4 regions of the Streptomyces sp. NPDC005963 genome follow, and region 1 is predicted to be linked to each of the others. Evidence: riboswitches for the same ligand, from Rfam matches in the RefSeq annotation. Region 1 holds a riboswitch; each other region holds the start of a gene.

Region 1 (4,205 bases):
GAGTTCACATCCCGAAACATCTGACGAGCCATCAAAACCGTGACAATGACGTAATCTCAGCTGCATCGACTTGTGACAGACGTTCGAGTGCGGCTACGTTCTGCGCGTCCTCAGCAGTCTCGCGAAAGGCAACCGCATGCTCTCCGGGAATGGTCGACATCGCCGACCCCGTCAAGCTCCTGCCCTCGTCGTCGCGGCAGGGGTGACGGGATCCGCCATCGCGATTCCGCTCCTCGGCGCGACGTCGGCGTCGGCAGTCGAAGCGACCGCGTGGGACAAGGTCGCGGAGTGTGAGACCGGGGGCCTGTGGACCGCGGACACCGGCAACGGCTTCTACGGCGGTCTCCAGATGTCGCAGGAGACCTGGAAGGCGTTCGGTGGTACGCAGTACGCCTCCCGCGCGGACCTCGCCACCCCCGCACAGCAGAAGGCCATCGCGGAGAAGGTCGTCGACTCCGAGGGCATCCGGCCCTGGAGGGCGTGCGCGACCCTCGCCGGGGTCGAGGTGGTCCTCGATCCCAACGAGGCCCCCACCGCTCCGACGAAGCCCGCCGCGCAGCCGACGCCATCGGCCGAGCCCACGGAGATCCCCAAGCCGTCCGCTCCGACGGGCACCGCTCCCGCCAAGACGCCCGCGAAGACTCCGGCACCGGCCGGGAGCGCGCCGAGCGGTTCCGGTGCCGCGTCCCCGGAGTCGAGCCCGGGGCAGCCCTCCGGGTCCACCGGAAAGCACCGGGGCGAGGCGGCGACGGAGTCGAGCCCGGAGCAGTCCGCGCCTACCGGTGCCAGCGAGTCGACGGGCTCGGCCGCGCCGACCGAGCCGGTCGGCGACCCCGGGGCGCCGCGCGAGACCGACGAGGCCCATCCCTCCCGGGGTGAGGGGAGCCGCTCCGACCTCGGCACCACGGACGCGGGTGCCACGACCGCCGAGCAGTCCGGCACGGCCAGCGTCTCTCCCGGCTCGTACACCGTGCAGGCCGGCGACAACCTCTGGGCGATCGCCGAGAAGAACGAACTGCCCGGTGGTTGGCCCGCCCTCTATGAGGCCAACAAGGAGACGGTCGGCGACGAGCCCGATCTCATTCACCCTGGTCAGAGCCTCGATCTCACCGCTAAGTAGAGGCTGTTAGCCACTCTTTGTCCGGATTTGGCGAAGTGAGACAAGCGTCTCTTTGCGGCAATTCGCTTATCGGGGCTAGCGGAATCCTGCGTTCCGCGCCTGACCTGCGGAAACGCAAAGCGCACTGTTGATGAGATGGGCGATTTCTCCCCGATGTTCGACTTTGAACATCGGGGAGAGTCATGCCTACGGTCTGAACCGCTCGCCACCGCGGGCACCGTCGACCGTCACGCCGAATCCTGCCGTCGGTCGGGGGGAGTACACGTCGCGTAGAGCGCCGAAGGCAGGAGCGGGGGACCCAAGGTAAGTGCCGGCAACGACCGTTGGAGACGACGGTGGGAACCGGCTAGGGGTGAAGCCGTGCGCAAGGACGCACGGCCGGGCAACTCACTAGGCCCGAACCCGACAGCTCACCTCGTAGGCGTCGGTGAGGAGAAGACTCCATGCTGTTTTCCAGCAAGGCGAAGCACCGCCGCCCCAGCAAGGCCAGCCGACTGATGGCACTCGCCGGTGTCACCGGTGTCGCCGTCGCCGCCCCGCTGATCGGCGCCACCTCCGCCAGCGCCGCCACCGCCTCCGAGTGGGACAAGGTCGCCCAGTGCGAGTCCGGCGGCAACTGGTCCATCAACACCGGCAACGGCTACTACGGCGGCCTCCAGTTCTCGGCCTCCACCTGGGCCGCGTTCGGTGGCACGAAGTACGCATCCACCGCCAACCAGGCGTCCAAGGCGCAGCAGATCGAGATCGCCGAGAAGGTCCTCGCCGGTCAGGGCAAGGGCGCCTGGCCGTCCTGTGGCGTGGGCCTGTCCAACACCCCGTACGGCGGCGGCGCGGCCGAGGCCCCGCAGCCCAAGGCGGAGCCCAAGAAGCAGCAGCCGAAGGCCGAGCCCAAGAAGGAGCAGGCCAAGCCGCAGCAGCGCGCCGAGGTCCCCACCACCCGCTCCGAGCGCTCCGAGGCCCCCGCCAAGGCCGAGGGCTTCCAGAAGGGTGACGGCGAGTACCAGGTCAAGGCCGGCGACACCCTGAGCAAGATCGCGGAAGCCGAGAAGGTCGACGGCGGCTGGGAGAAGCTCTTCGAGCTCAACAAGGACGTCATCAGCGACGCCGACGTCATCTACGTGGGCCAGCAGCTCCACCTGGGCTGAGCCCCGACCGGAACGGGTGCGTCCGGAGCCGACTTCCCGGTCGGACGGCCGCCGGCCTGATGGGGCAGAGTCCCTCTGAGGCCGCGCCAACCGACCGAAGCCCCTCGGGCCCACCCGTACAACCCCGTGCTCGGACCGCTTCGGTGGAGCCGCCGAGCACGAGGGCCCCGGATTCCGTGCCGATCCCCCTCCCCCCGGGATCGGCGCCGCGGACCCCGGCAGTTCGCCGAGTGCCGTCGAGCCGGGTCGGCTTCCTTCTCCTGGCCACCCGCCCCCACGCCCGAAGCAACCCCGGTGAACTGCCTTCGGCCCCTTCCCCCCGGGGCCCGAACCACCCCGGGTCGGTGCACATCCCCCCATGTGCGCCGGCCCGGGGTTTCTCCGTCCGTGCCGCACGCGCGGGCCTGGCACGCAGTCCGCACCGTGCCGACAACAGCAGTGCCCCGCCCGCTACCCGATGGTAGTCCGGCGTATCAGGGCCCTTTTTCGTCCCAGGGGGCGGGCATCCGACGAACGGCACCCGCACGGCGGTTAGGCTCATGCCGCAAGGCCAAAGAGACCCTGCACCCCACGCGTCACATCCCAGAAGGAGATGCTCGTGCCGTCCATCGACGTCGTCGTAGCCCGGGAAATCCTGGACTCCCGAGGCAACCCCACCGTCGAGGTCGAGGTTGGCCTCGACGACGGCAGCACGGGTCGTGCTGCCGTTCCGTCCGGCGCCTCCACCGGCGCGTTCGAGGCTCTTGAGCTTCGCGACGGCGACCAGAACCGCTACCTGGGCAAGGGCGTCGAAAAGGCCGTCCTCGCCGTCATCGAGCAGATCGGCCCCGAGCTGGTCGGGTACGACGCCACCGAGCAGCGCCTGATCGACCAGGCGATGTTCGACCTCGACGCCACCCCGGACAAGTCCTCGCTCGGCGCCAACGCCATCCTCGGCGTGTCCCTGGCCGTGGCCCACGCCGCGTCCGAGGCGTCCGACCTGCCGCTCTTCCGTTACCTGGGCGGCCCGAACGCGCACCTGCTGCCCGTTCCGATGATGAACATCCTGAACGGCGGCTCGCACGCCGACTCCAACGTGGACATCCAGGAGTTCATGATCGCCCCGATCGGTGCCGAGTCCTTCTCGGAGGCGCTGCGCTGGGGCACCGAGGTCTACCACACGCTCAAGAAGGTCCTGAAGCAGAAGGGCCTGTCCACCGGCCTGGGCGACGAGGGCGGTTTCGCGCCGAACCTCGACTCCAACCGGGCCGCGCTCGACCTCATCCTTGAGGCCGTCAAGGAAGCCGGCTACGCGCCCGGCAAGGACATCGCGCTCGCGCTCGACGTCGCCGCGTCCGAGTTCTACAAGGACGGCAAGTACGAGTTCGAGGGCAAGTCCCGCTCGGCCGCCGAGATGACCGAGTACTACGAGGAGCTCGTCGCCTCCTACCCGCTGGTCTCCATCGAGGACCCGCTGTTCGAGGACGACTGGGAGGGCTGGAAGGTCCTCACCGAGAAGCTCGGCACCAAGGTGCAGATCGTCGGCGACGACCTGTTCGTCACCAACCCGGAGCGACTGTCCCGCGGCATCGACGAGGCCGCCGCGAACGCCCTCCTGGTCAAGGTGAACCAGATCGGTTCGCTGACCGAGACGCTGGACGCCGTGGAGCTGGCCCAGCGCAACGGCTTCAAGTGCATGATGTCCCACCGCTCCGGTGAGACCGAGGACGTGACCATCGCCGACCTGGCCGTAGCCACCAACTGCGGTCAGATCAAGACCGGCGCCCCGGCCCGTTCCGAGCGCGTCGCCAAGTACAACCAGCTGCTGCGCATCGAGGAGATCCTCGACGACGCCGCGGTGTACGCCGGGCGCAGCGCGTTCCCCCGCTTCAAGGACTGATCGCCTGCGGCGACCTCAGCCCCGCCGCACGGGTTGAGGCACGCTGAGGTGTCGTCGGTCG
Region 2 (4,205 bases), on a different contig from region 1:
TGCCCGCCCGTGCGCTGATGGCCGCCTACCGGCTGCCGCACGACGGCACCCGCGAGTGCGACGCCGTGGACATCGCGCTGACCGTCCTCGGCGGCGGCGAGTCCTCCCGGCTCCACAACCGTCTGGTGCGCCGTGACCAGACGGCTGTGGCGGCCGGCTTCGGGCTGCTGCGCCTGGCCGGGGCGCCGTCCCTGGGCTGGCTGGACGTCAAGACCTCCGGGGGAGTGGAGGTTCCGCAGATCGAGTCCGCCGTCGACGAGGAGCTCGCGCGCTTCGGCGATGAGGGCCCCACGCCCGAGGAGATGGAGCGCGCTCAGGCACAGCTGGAGCGCGAGTGGCTTGACCGCCTCTCCACCGTCGCGGGCCGCGCCGACGAACTCTGCCGGTACGCGGTGCTCTTCGGCGACCCCCAACTGGCGCTGACGGCCGTGGACCGCGTTCTGAGCGTCACCGCGGACGAGGTGCGGGCGATCGCCAAGGCCCGACTGCGCCCGGACAACAGGGCGGTGCTGGTGTACGAACCGCTGCCGGCCCCGACGCAGGACGCCGCGGACGAGCAGAACGACGCAGAAGAGGGGGCGGACCAGTGACCGATGCAGCGCAGGCGCTGACCACCATGGAGTTCCACCCGCAGCCCCAGCCGGGGGAGGCCAGGCCCTGGGCCTTCCCCGCTCCCGACCGCGGGAGCCTGCCCAACGGCCTGACCGTGCTGCGCTGTCACCGTCCCGGCCAGCAGGTCGTGGCCGTGGAGATCTCCCTCGACGCACCGCTGGACGCCGAGCCCGAGGGCCTGGACGGCGTCGCCACCATCATGGCGCGCGCCCTCTCGGAGGGCACCGACAAGCGTTCGGCCGAGGAGTTCGCCGCCGAGTTGGAGCGCTGCGGTGCCACCCTGGACGCCCACGCGGACCATGCCGGGGTCCGGGTCTCCCTGGAAGTGCCCGTGTCCCGGCTGCTGAAGGCGCTGGGCCTGTTGGCCGAGGCCCTGCGCGCGCCCGCGTTCGCGGACAGCGAGATCGAGCGGCTGGTGCGCAACCGTCTGGACGAGATCCCGCACGAGACGGCGAACCCCGGTCGACGGGCCGCCAAGGAGCTGTACAAGCAGCTGTTCCCGCCCACGCTGCGGATGTCGCGTCCTCGGCTCGGCACCGAGGAGACGATCTCCCGGATCGACTCCGCGGCCGTACGCGCCTTCTTCGACGCGCATGTGCGCCCCGCCACCGCCACCGCGGTCGTCGTCGGTGACCTCACCGACGTCGACGTCGACGCCGTCCTCGCCGAAACCCTCGGCGATTGGTCGGGCGACAGCGGCGCGCCCCGACCGGTGCCTGCGATCAGCGGTGACGACCGGGGGCGCGTCGTCATCGTGGACCGGCCGGGTGCCGTGCAGACCCAACTGCTCATCGGCCGGGTCGGCGCGGACCGGCACGACCGGGTGTGGCCGGCGCAGGTCCTCGGGACGTACTGCCTGGGCGGCACGCTCACCTCGCGACTGGACCGGGTGCTGCGCGAGGAGAAGGGCTACACGTACGGCGTCAGGGCCTTCGGCCAGGTCCTGCGGTCGACCGCCGACGGCACGGGCGCGTCCCTGCTGGGCATCAGCGGTTCGGTGGACACGCCCAACACCGGGCCGGCGCTCGACGACCTGTGGAAGGTGCTGCGCACCCTCGCGGCCGAGGGCCTGACGGAAACCGAACGCGATGTCGCCGTCCAGAACCTGGTGGGTGTCGCTCCGCTGAAGTACGAGACCGCGGCTTCGGTGGCGGGCACCCTCGCCGACCAGGTGGAGCAGCACCTCGCGGACGACTACCAGGCCCAGTTGTATCGGCGGCTCGCCCAGACGGGCACCGTGGAGGCGACCGCCGCCGTGGTCAACGCCTTCCCGGAGGACCGTCTCGTCACGGTCCTCGTCGGTGACGCCGCCCAGATCGAGGAGCCGGTGCGCGCCCTCGGCATCGGCGAAGTGACCGTGGTGTCGGGCTGATTGACCGCTTCCGGCGGAAGCCGGTCCGCGTGTGGAAGAAGGGTCCCGGCGGCCGTGTGTCGTCGGGGCCCTTCGCCGCTTCGGCGGCGGTGCTGCGAACAGGCAGGAAACCTGTCCGTTTTACGGGGAAGGCCACCGTCTCGACTGTGGCGTGATTAACAAAAGAGCCGGTCTGTTTGGCGCCTGGCGGCCCGTCGGCTTAGCGTCAGTGCGGCTGTTCGCCGGCAGTACGCCGCATCCGCGGCACGGACAGCCATCGCCGAGTCCCCGTCAGACGTGAGTCTGGGGAGCCGGGGACCCAGGTCCCTTGGGGTGAATCGGGTGCCTTCGCCACTGTGCGGAGGGGCTCGTAGGAGACCTTCCTGCTCCGAACCCGTCAGCTAACCCGGTAGGCGAGAAGGAAGGAAAGGAACAGCCTCTTCATGGCGCTCGCCCGTTCCACCGGGAGACACCGTGCCCCGGGCCGCAAGACGCGTACGAGTGCGGGATTCGCCTCCGCCGCGGCCCTCGCCACCACCGGAGTCGTCGGGACCCTCGCCGGTCCGGCCCTGGCCGTCGATGACGGTTCCTTCGCCTCCGACGCCGGATCGGTCGCCAAGCCGGACGCCGACACCGCAGAAGGTGCAGACGGTACGGGCGAGACCTCCACGGGTGCCACACCGGTGACGCTGGACGCGGGCGTGACCGGCTCAGCGGGTTCCGCCGTCGTCCAGGCGAGGACCCAGCACACCATGACCGCGCAGATGCTGTCCGCGCACTCGCTGTCGGACGAGGTCGCCGACCAGGCCGTCATCCAAAAGCGCGAGGCGCTGGCCCGGATGGAGGCGGCTGCCGAGGCCCGGCGCAAGGCGGAGGCCCGCGCCAACGAGATACGCGAGGCCAAGGAGCGCGCGGCCCGTGAGGCGGAGCGCCAGCGGCTGAACGCCTTCCGGCTGCCGATCGCCGGATCCCATGTCACCACGGACTACCGTGCGGGCGGCTCGCAGTGGTCGTCCGGCAGCCACTCCGGCATCGACTTCCACGCCTCCACGGGCACCCCGGTGGTGGCCGTGGGCGCGGGGACGGTCGTCGAGGCGGGCTGGGGCGGGGCGTACGGCTACAACGTGGTCCTCAAGATGAACGACGGTTCGTACACGCAGTACGGGCACCTGTCCTCGCTGAGCGTCTCCGTGGGGCGGAGCGTGATGCCGGGTGACCAACTCGGCCGCGCCGGCTCCACGGGCAACTCCACGGGGGCGCATCTGCACTTCGAGGCCCGGACGAGCGCCGACTACGGGTCGGACGTCAATCCGCTCGCGTATCTGCGTGCCCACGGTGTGAAGATCTGACCGCACGGCACGGCCTGCACTGCACGGCCTGCACCGCACGACGGCCGGGCGAAGGTCACCGCGGATTGAGGTGCGCTGCCGGGGCGGGTAAGCCCGGCAATGGACCCACCGGCGGGCCGCACGGAGTGTCGAGAGCCGCGGCGTCAGCGTGCTCGGGTCAGACCGTCTCGGGAAGTTCGTCCAGACCTTCGGCCACCAGCTTCGCCAGCCGGTCGAGCGCCTCGTCGGCCCCGGGCGCGTCCGAAGCGAGGACGATCTCTTCGCCGCCCTGTGCGCCCAGTCCGAGGACGGCGAGCATGGAGGCGGCGTTGACCGGGTTGTCATCGGCCTTGGCGATCGTCACGGGGACGCCGGAGGCCGTGGCGGCACGGACGAAGATGGAGGCGGGACGGGCGTGAAGGCCCTCGGCCCAGCCGACGTTGACGCGGCGCTCAGCCATGGTGTTGCCCTTCGGGTTCAACGGTTGTCTAGACCAGTCTCTCACGCTGCCCCCTGCCGGAGGCGGTATCCGGAGCCGTGGCGCGTGCCCTCCGGGTCGGTGGGGCGGGGTGGTGGGTGCCGCTCGCGCGCACCCCAAGGACGTCGATCTTCCATCGCATCGGAAGGGTCCATTCCATATCCGGATCCCCACTCCGGCCACCTGACAGCGCCCTGCGAATCCACTCCCACGGCCGTCCATGGACGGGCCCCGCGCCCCACCCGCTCCCTGTGCTCCCGGTCGCACGCCGACGAAGATCGGCCGTCGCGGAGTGTGCCGGGTAGCCCTCGCGATCCGTCGGCGAGCTTTAGGCTGCCGTCATGCAGACCCCGCCCGAGCACGCGTACCCCGATCACTGGGAAGCGGATGTGGTGCTGCGTGACGGCGCCACCGCGCGCATCAGACCGATCACCAC
Region 3 (4,205 bases), on a different contig from region 1:
ACGGTGCTGGCCGGCATCGGCTTCGGCATGGCGGCCCTCGCCACCCGCCGCCAGCGAATACGGCGGATCGTGCTGCCCCTGGTGGGGCTCGTCCTCTCGATGGGAGTGCACGCCCTGTGGAACGGCTCGGCCTCCCTGTTCGGACCGTGGGGCTTCTACGCGGTCTACGGAGCGTTCATGGTGCCCGCCTTCGCACTGCTGACCTGGCTGACGATCTGGACGCGCCAACGGGAACTGCGCACCATCGCCACCGAATTGCCCGCGTACGCGACCGCGGGCTGGCTCGCGCCCGCCGAACCGCTCGCCCTGGCCTCCATGAAGGCGCGCGGCATGGCCCGGAACGTGGTCCGACGCGCACAGGGCCCGGCCGCGGCGCACGCGGTCGCGGAGTACCAACGGTTCGCGACATCGTTGGCGTTCCTGCGCCACCGGGCCCGGCGGGGCGCGGCGGGTGCCGACTTCGTCGCCCGCGAACAGGAGTTGTTGCACCACATGTGGGAGCGCAAGGCGGTGGCGAGCCCGGCGCTGACCCATGCGGCACGGGCGACCGGCAAGGTGTGGGTGCCTCCACCGCACCGCGACTACGAGGGCTACAACCCCTATCGCGCCTGAACGGCGCGCGAAGGTCCCACCGACACGGTCCGCGCGCGAATCGCCCATCAACATCGACGGGCCGGGCTCCCCACGGCGGTGCGGCCCTCAGCGGTGCCCGAGACGGAAAAACCGGCAGCCCTGGCGTCGGGGGGTGTGCGCCAGGGCTGCCGGAGTTCAGTTGCCGGCCGTGCGAGCCGGTGCGTACGCCTTGAGGATGGCGGACGGAGCTTGAGGAGACCTTGTGCCCGACTGGGGCGGGCGGCCGTGGCCGCGCCGCTCATCGGGACGGATCGGGCACCACGGCGCGATCCGCGAACCCGTCCGCATCCACGGGGCGTTCGATCCCGCAGACACGGACACAGTCACGGGAGCTGTGGTTCAGACCCTCAGACCCTTGCCGCGCAGCCAGGACAGCGGGTCGATGTCCGAACCGCCGGCGGTCTTGACCTCAAGGTGGAGGTGCGCGGCGCTGACGTTGCCGGTGGCGCCGACGCGACCGATCATCTCGCCCGTGCCCACCTTCTGACCGGCGCTCACGTTCAGGGACGACAGGTGCGCGTACATGACCTCGGTGCCGTCGTTCAGCTTGAGGATGATCTGGTACCCGTACGCGGAGCCTGACCAGCCGGCCGACTTGATGGTTCCGCTGGTGACGGCCTTGAGCGGGGTGCCGGACGAGGCCGCCATGTCGAGGCCGGTGTGCTGGCCCGAGGACCACATCGGACCGGACTGACCGTAGGTGGCCGTGATGCGGTACGAGGAGAGGGGGAGCGAGAAGCTCTTGGCCAGCTTGGCGATGCGCTCGGCTTCGGCCTTCTTCTTGGCCTCCGCCTCGGCCTTCTTCTTCGCCTCGGCCGCCTTCTGCTTGACCTCTTCCGCGGCCTTCTTCGCGTCCGCTGCGGCCTTCACCGCGGCGGCCTTCTCAGCCGCCTTCTCAGCCGCGACCTTGGCTGCCGCAGCGGCGTTGGCCTGCTGCTGCTCCGCCTGCTGGAGGATGCGGGAGCGCAGTGCCTCACCGGCACCGGACTGCTCGGAGCCGACTTCCTGCCCCGCGAGTCCCATCGCCGCGTACGAGGCGGACTGGTCGACCTCGGGGGCGTCGTCGGACGTCAGAGAGTCGGGAAGGCTCTCGGAGATGGCGTCGGGAAGGGATATGGAGACGGCGGGCTTGTTCTGCGCGGTGGCCATGCCACCTGCACCGACCGCCGCGATCACACCGACACCGAGCACCGTGGAGCTACGGGCGAATCCGCCCCGCTGCTTCATGACCCGGTGCTTGTGACGACCGCGCGGGCGGACCGTCTCGGCGGTGGGGTTCCACTCGCCGGTGGAGCGGGCTGCACCCTCTTCACTGAAGACGCCGGATTTGAACGGTGCTTCCGGGGCAGGACTGTTAGACGCCACTGAGGCGTGCTCCTTTCCTTCCTTCTCGCCTACCGGGTTAGCTGACGGGTTCGGAGCAGGAAGGTCTCCTACGAGCGTCTTCGACCGCGAACTGCACGGCAGAATATGCCCGATTCACCCCAATTAGTGGTTCCCCGGTTCCCTTGCGGAATTCGGCGCATGAGCACGGCGCCGTCCTGACGACGGCTGGGACGACCGCGCTGCGTTATCGAACGTTAATAGACACCTGGACTTTATTCCAAGCTCTTCTGAGTGATCTTTAATCTCTTTGCCACAGACTTAACCGGACACAAGCGGCCGGATTCGGGCGACTTGAACGTGCCGGGGTATGCATCATCACCCTGACTGTTCGTCAAATGTTATGCGCATGGCTCCCCTTCAATCACGGAGAGTGCGCGAGCTTGTTGCTGCCCTCTTCTCGTGGCAACCCGATCGGCTGGAGGCTCGCAACCGAATATCGGTCCGGGATCGGCCAGGTGCATCCAAGCAGCACCCGCCCGGGGCGCCCGAGTGCTCGGTCTCAAGGACCGCGCTCCCGCCGCTGCGCGCGCCCTTCCGCCGGCCTGGCCACCGCCAGCAGCGCCATGTCATCGACGCTGCCGCCTCCGGTGTGCCTGCGGACATCGTCGAGGAGGGCGTCCAGGAGTTCTCCCGGGCCCGGGAACTGCCGTCCGTTGAGCCGCTCGGCCGGGTCGTAGAACAGTCCCGCCCCGTCCCGTGCCTCGGAGAGGCCGTCGGTGTAGAGCAGCAGGGTCGCGCCCGGCGGCAACGGGTACTCCTCCGCCCGATCGGGCCAGGACCCCAGATCGCCCATCGACAGCGGAAGGGAGGGCTCGGTGGGCGGGAGACCTTCCAACAGGCCGTCCGGGTGGAGCAGCAACGGCTCGGGGTGTCCCCGGTTCACCATGCGGACGATGCCCGCCCCGCGCGGGATCTCCGCGAGCACGGCCGTGGTGAAGGTCTCCTTGGCGTCGAGGCTCTCCCTCCGGTTAGCCTCGCGCGTCAGCGCGCGCTCCAGCCGCTGGACGACCCCCTCCAACGAACTCTCCTGCTCCGCCGCCTCCCGGAAGGCTCCGATCGCCACGGCGACCGTCTCCACCGCCCCCAGCCCCTTGCCCCGCACGTCCCCCACCACCAGCCGTACGCCGTGCGGCGTCTCCTGCACGGCAAAGAGGTCACCGCCGATGAAGGCGTCCTCGACCGCGGCCTCATACCGCGCGGCGACCCGCAGACCGCCGATGTCCTCCGCGGGGGTGGGCAACACCGCCCGCTGGGCGGCTTCGGCGATCACCCGGGCGGACGCCAACCGCTCGCTGCTGCGCTGGATCACCCAGTTGATCAGCAGCGCGAGACCGGAGACCGTGACCACCGTGATCATCTCGGTGTATGTGGTGGGCTCGGCGAGCGTGTCCTTGGCGTAGTGGAGCCCGATGACCCCGACCATGGCCGCGCCACCCGTCAGCAGGGTCGACAGCCAGGAGAAGAAGGGGGCGGCGAACAGCGGAGCCGCCGCGAACATGGGCGCGGCGGTGAACATCGGCGGGGTCAGTGCATCGAAGACCACACCGCCGACGATCATCAGGACGGGCAGCGTACGGACGAAGCGCCAGGTGCCCAATCCGAGGTGCTGTTGCTCCTGCTGCCCCAAGACTGCTCTCCTGCCCGGTCCGCCCACGGCTGCGGACACGGTTCCCGCGCCCCCCTCATGCTGGCCGCAACCGGGTCGGGTGGCGAGCCGCCGTCGTCCAACCGGGCGATGCCCCCATAAATGCGACGACCGAATGCGACCGGATCCGACGGCCGCCCACGAACGCAAAGAGCACGGGAAAATGCATTAGCCCGGCACTCAAAAGAGTGCCGGGCTAATGTCTTACTAGTAGCGGGGACAGGATTTGAACCTGCGACCTCTGGGTTATGAGCCCAGCGAGCTACCGAGCTGCTCCACCCCGCGCCGTTGAACACAACCTTACGCTATCCGGAGCAAGATCAACTCCAATAGTGACGAGGGTCTGCCGCGCGCCGGGGAGAACCGGTACGGACGGCAGCATTCCGTCCGCCATCCGCCTAGCTTCCCCGGAGCGCCGACCCGATTCTCCGTGCCCGGTCATCGCCAGGATGCGTCCGGTTCGCCGTGCTCAGTCATCGCTGAGGTGCCGCTCCCCGTACGCCCGCATCGCATCGCGAACGAACGCCGCCGTCCCCGTTCC
Region 4 (4,205 bases), on a different contig from region 1:
GCTTCTCTCCTGGGTGGATTCCTCACCCAGATGAAGTCGATATCTACTGGTACCGCACGTTTCACCCCGGCCATGCTGCACGGCGCGCTGACCATGCTGGTCACCGGCGTCGCACTGGTGGGCCTCAACCAGGCCGACGGCGAGACCGTGAACAACATCAAGATCGGCATCAAGATGGCGGTGCTGGTCGTGATCCTGGGGCTGGTGTACGTCAAGCGGGACGAGGAGACCGTCGAGAAGGGGCTGTTCGCCGCCGTCGGCGGACTGACGGTCGTGAATATCTTCATCGCCACCGTCTGGACCTGACGGCCCGCGGCACTCACGGCAGCGAGCCGCCCGCACCCCAGAAAGACCCGGTCTGCGAGGGCAGCCCTGCCGGAACGGGCCGCCCCGGTCCGCCCGACCGGGACGGGCCGACCCCTTCGGACCGGCCGGAACAGGCCGAACGGACCGGCCGGACCATGAGGTCGTGATCAACCGGAGCAGAACGATGGAAGCGGTCCGCGCGACGACGGACCCGCCGCGGCGTCAGGCCGGTCGGACGATCCCCCGGATCGGCATGGTGTAGATCGACTCCTCACGCACCTCCACGTGGTGGTCCACCCCCGGCTGCGGCGCGTGGATCATTCTGTCGCCGCCGACGGAGATGCCCACATGGCTGCTGTCGTCATAGAAGAAGACCAGATCACCGGGACGCAGTGCGCCCATGTCCACCTGCCGGCCGACATCTGCCTGCTCCCGGGCGGTACGGGGGAGGTCCACCCCCGCCGTTCTCCACGCGGCCCGGGTGAGCCCCGAACAGTCATAGGAACGCGGTCCCGTCGCACCCCGCACATAGGGCTTGCCCAACTGGGCCCGGGCGAAGGCGAGCACCCCGTCCGCAGGAGCCGCACCCCAGGCCGAGCCGGGGTGCTGCTGACGCTGCCGCTCCAGACGCTTCAGTTCCGCTTCCTCCGCGGCCCGGGCCATCGCCGTGTGTCTGGCCTCCTCCTGGGAGATGCGCCACGCCTCGGCGGCCATCTCCTGTTCGACGGCCGCGAACCGCGCTCTGGTCTCGGCGTCTCCCCGCCACAACAGGGAGCGCGCCTCGGCCAGCTTCGACTGCACCTGCTGCTTTCCCGTACGGAGGGCGCTCGGGGGGCGGGGGAGCGAGGTGGGCAGGCCGGTCGCGAACGGCGGTTCGGTGGGCCCGGTCGATGGGGCCGTCCCGTCGACGGTCGCGCCGCGCTGCCCCTCGTCCGGCCCCGCCGAGAGGTCTCTTCGGGTGCCGTCGGATACGGTCGCCGCCTCGCCGTGCTGCGCCCCTGCGGAACCCAGGGCTCTGCCCATCTGCCTGAGGCGCTCCGCGCGCCGGGCGTAGGCCGACCGCAACTCCTCGACCTCCCGGCGTTCTTCGGCTGCTGCCTGCTGTGCCGCTCCCCGGGGGCGGGTTTCCGAACCGGCCTTTCGGTAGAGGGCGTCGATCTTCTGCTGGACTTCCTCCACGGAGGGCGTCCGGTCATCCGCCGCCTGCGCGTCCTGCGCCGGGAGGAGCCCGACGGAAGCGATGGCTGCCGTGGTGAGCCCCACGGCCGTTGAGGGTTTTACGTTGCGACTTCGGGCCTTGCGATGCGACACCAAGGGCCGGCATCTCCTTCTTCCGTAGGTCGCCTACCGGGTTGGCTGGAGGGCTCGGGCGGACGGAAGCGCCCTACGGGCCTGCGCACGAACAGGCCCGATTCACCCCGGTGCTGCACGGTGGTTCCCCGGCTCCGGTCTCCCATGGGGGTGGAGACCGAATGCGGCGTGGCTGCCCGATCGGCGTGGATCGCCGCAGTGGTGCGGGCTGCCTGAGCCAGCACGCTAGCCAAACCGTGTGGCTGCTGTGAAGATTGGTGTTCGATTTGTCCGATACATTTTCGTGACCTTTTCATTCGGTGTGCCGTCGAGCTCGGATGATTACCTTTCGCATCCGTATCGGTTCCAGGAGTGACCGAACGTGGCCTTCTGCGGTATTTGTGCAGGCTGAAGCGTTCGATCGGGCGACCGAATCAGGCCAGGGCGCCCACAGCCGACGCCTATGGGCCGCGATCGGGATGCGCGACGGGCCGAGACGAGACGCGACGGGCCGGGACTGCTGTCTAACACCCCGGCTCCTCGACCAGCCCCTCGGTCAGCCCCTCACCGTCCAGGCTCCACCAGCGGGTGATGTCCAACTCCCCGAGGAACGCCCGGTCATGGCTGGCGACGATCAACGCGCCGCGATAGCCGGCCAACGCCTGGGTGAGCTGGGTGACGCTGGCGAGGTCGAGACTGTTCGTGGGTTCATCCAGCATCAACAACTGCGGAGCGGGGTCGGCCAGCAGGAGCGCAGCCAACGCGGCCCGAAGGCGTTCACCCCCGGAGAGCGTCCGCACCTGCTGCTCGGCCCGGGCGCCCCGGAAGAGAAAGCGGGCCAGCTGGGCCCGGATCGCGTTGTCGGTCGCGGTGGGCGCCAACCGGGCCACGTTCTGGGCGATCGTACGGTCGTCGTCGAGGACGTCCAGGCGCTGCGGCAGATGGCGCATCGGTACGTGCACGGACACCGGGTCCGCCGCATCCACCCCGACCGGGGTGAGCCCTCCGCCGATGGTGCGCAGCAGCGTCGTCTTGCCCGCGCCGTTCCCGCCGAGCAGGGCGATGCGTTGCGGCCCGTGCACGTCGACGGCATCGATCACCGCGCCCGTCCGCAGCCTCAGCCCCCGCAGGCTCAGGACGCTCCGCCCCGGGGGCACGGCCGTGGCGGGCAGGTCGAGCCGGATGGTCGAGTCCTCGCGCACCTGCGCCTCGGCCCGGTCCAATCGCTCCCGCGCCACAGTCAGCCGCTCCTCGTGGACGCCGCGCTCCTTGCCAGCCGCGACCTGGGCCGAACGCTTCTTGGCCTGCATGGTCGTCTTGTCCAGCCGGTTGTCCGCATACATCTTCTTCCCGTACCGGACACTGCGGGCCCGCCGCGTCTGGGCCCGGTCCAGCTCCCTCTTCTCCCGTGTCACCTGCGCCTCGGCGGCCTGGACCATACGGGTGGCGGCCTCCTGCTCGATGGCGATGGCGCTGCGGTAGGCGCTCAGGGCGCCCGTGAAGACCCGTACCTGCGAGCTCCGCAGCTCGGCGATCTGATCCACCCGTTCCAGCAGCTGCCGATCGTGGCTGACGACGATCACCGTGCCGGCGTGGCCGTCGAGGGCCGTCGACAGACGTCGACGGGCGGCCCGGTCGAGGTTGTTCGTCGGCTCGTCCAGCAGCAGCACCCGTGGACGGGCCAGCAGGAGCGCGGCCAGCGACAGCAGTACGGCCTCGCCGCCCGAGACCTCGCCCACCGTGCGATCGAGCCCGATGCGGCCGAGGCCGAGCTGGTCCAGGAGGGCCAGGGTTCGCTCCTCGACGTCCCAGTCGTCGCCGACGGCGTCGAACAGCTCCGGGCGGGCGTCACCGCCTTCGATGGCGTGCAGGGCGGCGCGCGTGCCCGCGATGCCGAGGACCTCGTCCACACGCCGTCCGGTGGCCAGCGTCAGATCCTGCGGGAGGTATCCGACCTCCCCTTCGACCCGGACAGTGCCGCTCGTGGGAGTGAGCAGACCGGCGATCAACCGGAGCAAGGTGGACTTGCCGCTGCCGTTGTCGCCGACCAGCCCGGTACGGCCGGTGCCCAGCGCACAGGACACCTCGGCGAGCACGGCGGTGCCCTCCGGCCAGGCGAACGACAGACGGGAACAGACGACGGAAGCGGGAAGGGGACGAGACATCAGCGGATCTCCACCATCGACGAGCCAATAGGGCTGCACAGGGAGATGCCGTGCACCGCGGACCACGGCACAGGGGGAGAACGCAGAGGGGAGATCGCCGGACGAGGGGAGCGTCGGCTCCCGGGCAGCTCGCTTCTGAGGTCGCGCTCGTGCACACCGGAAGTGCGGGGCACGGCATCTCGAACCTCAGCGACGCAACGGCCTCTCCTCACGGCGACAACAGATACGCGAGCGACGCTACACGGCCGCCAGGGCCCCGCCAACGCAATTCTTCGCCGCCCGTGACCCCCCGGATCGGCCGGTGCGGGCCCGGGTTGTCAGTGGGGCGGCCTAGACTCGGAGAGCGATGAGCAGCCTCTTTGACGAAGACTTCTTGGCGAACCTCCAGCACGCCGCGCAGGAGCCCCCGCCGCCCGAGGACCACGACGGCCATGAGGACCCCGA

The links. A riboswitch is a leader RNA that binds a small molecule or an ion and turns the genes downstream of it on or off. The one in region 1 is predicted to bind cyclic di-AMP.
Region 2: linked by a shared signal. The riboswitch ahead of ABZ348_RS13580 (M23 family metallopeptidase) and the one ahead of ABZ348_RS22725 (transglycosylase family protein) in region 1 are both predicted to bind cyclic di-AMP.
Region 3: linked by a shared signal. The riboswitch ahead of ABZ348_RS11245 (M23 family metallopeptidase) and the one ahead of ABZ348_RS22725 (transglycosylase family protein) in region 1 are both predicted to bind cyclic di-AMP.
Region 4: linked by a shared signal. The riboswitch ahead of ABZ348_RS05855 (C40 family peptidase) and the one ahead of ABZ348_RS22725 (transglycosylase family protein) in region 1 are both predicted to bind cyclic di-AMP.

The regions. Positions count from the first base shown of each region.
Region 1 is NZ_JBEXVD010000018.1:32,262-36,466, forward strand. Features, by position in the region: gene ABZ348_RS22715 (cytochrome P450) at 1-24, shown strand, start outside; gene ABZ348_RS22720 (transglycosylase family protein) at 137-1,120, shown strand; cyclic di-AMP (ydaO/yuaA leader) riboswitch at 1,386-1,559, shown strand; gene ABZ348_RS22725 (transglycosylase family protein) at 1,564-2,265, shown strand; gene eno (phosphopyruvate hydratase) at 2,858-4,144, shown strand.
Region 2 is NZ_JBEXVD010000007.1:182,540-186,744, reverse strand. Features, by position in the region: gene ABZ348_RS13590 (pitrilysin family protein) at 1-590, shown strand, start outside; gene ABZ348_RS13585 (pitrilysin family protein) at 617-1,984, shown strand; cyclic di-AMP (ydaO/yuaA leader) riboswitch at 2,232-2,394, shown strand; gene ABZ348_RS13580 (M23 family metallopeptidase) at 2,407-3,312, shown strand; gene ABZ348_RS13575 (HPr family phosphocarrier protein) at 3,470-3,751, opposite strand; gene ABZ348_RS13570 (GNAT family N-acetyltransferase) at 4,111-4,205, shown strand, end outside.
Region 3 is NZ_JBEXVD010000005.1:359,786-363,990, reverse strand. Features, by position in the region: gene ABZ348_RS11250 (PrsW family intramembrane metalloprotease) at 1-612, shown strand, start outside; gene ABZ348_RS11245 (M23 family metallopeptidase) at 973-1,998, opposite strand; cyclic di-AMP (ydaO/yuaA leader) riboswitch at 2,010-2,166, opposite strand; gene ABZ348_RS11240 (PP2C family protein-serine/threonine phosphatase) at 2,519-3,646, opposite strand; tRNA gene ABZ348_RS11235 (tRNA-Met) at 3,876-3,949, opposite strand; gene ABZ348_RS11230 (TipAS antibiotic-recognition domain-containing protein) at 4,134-4,205, opposite strand, start outside.
Region 4 is NZ_JBEXVD010000002.1:595,492-599,696, reverse strand. Features, by position in the region: gene ABZ348_RS05860 (hypothetical protein) at 1-306, shown strand, start outside; gene ABZ348_RS05855 (C40 family peptidase) at 529-1,569, opposite strand; cyclic di-AMP (ydaO/yuaA leader) riboswitch at 1,632-1,796, opposite strand; gene ABZ348_RS05850 (ATP-binding cassette domain-containing protein) at 2,121-3,761, opposite strand; gene pcrA (DNA helicase PcrA) at 4,108-4,205, shown strand, end outside.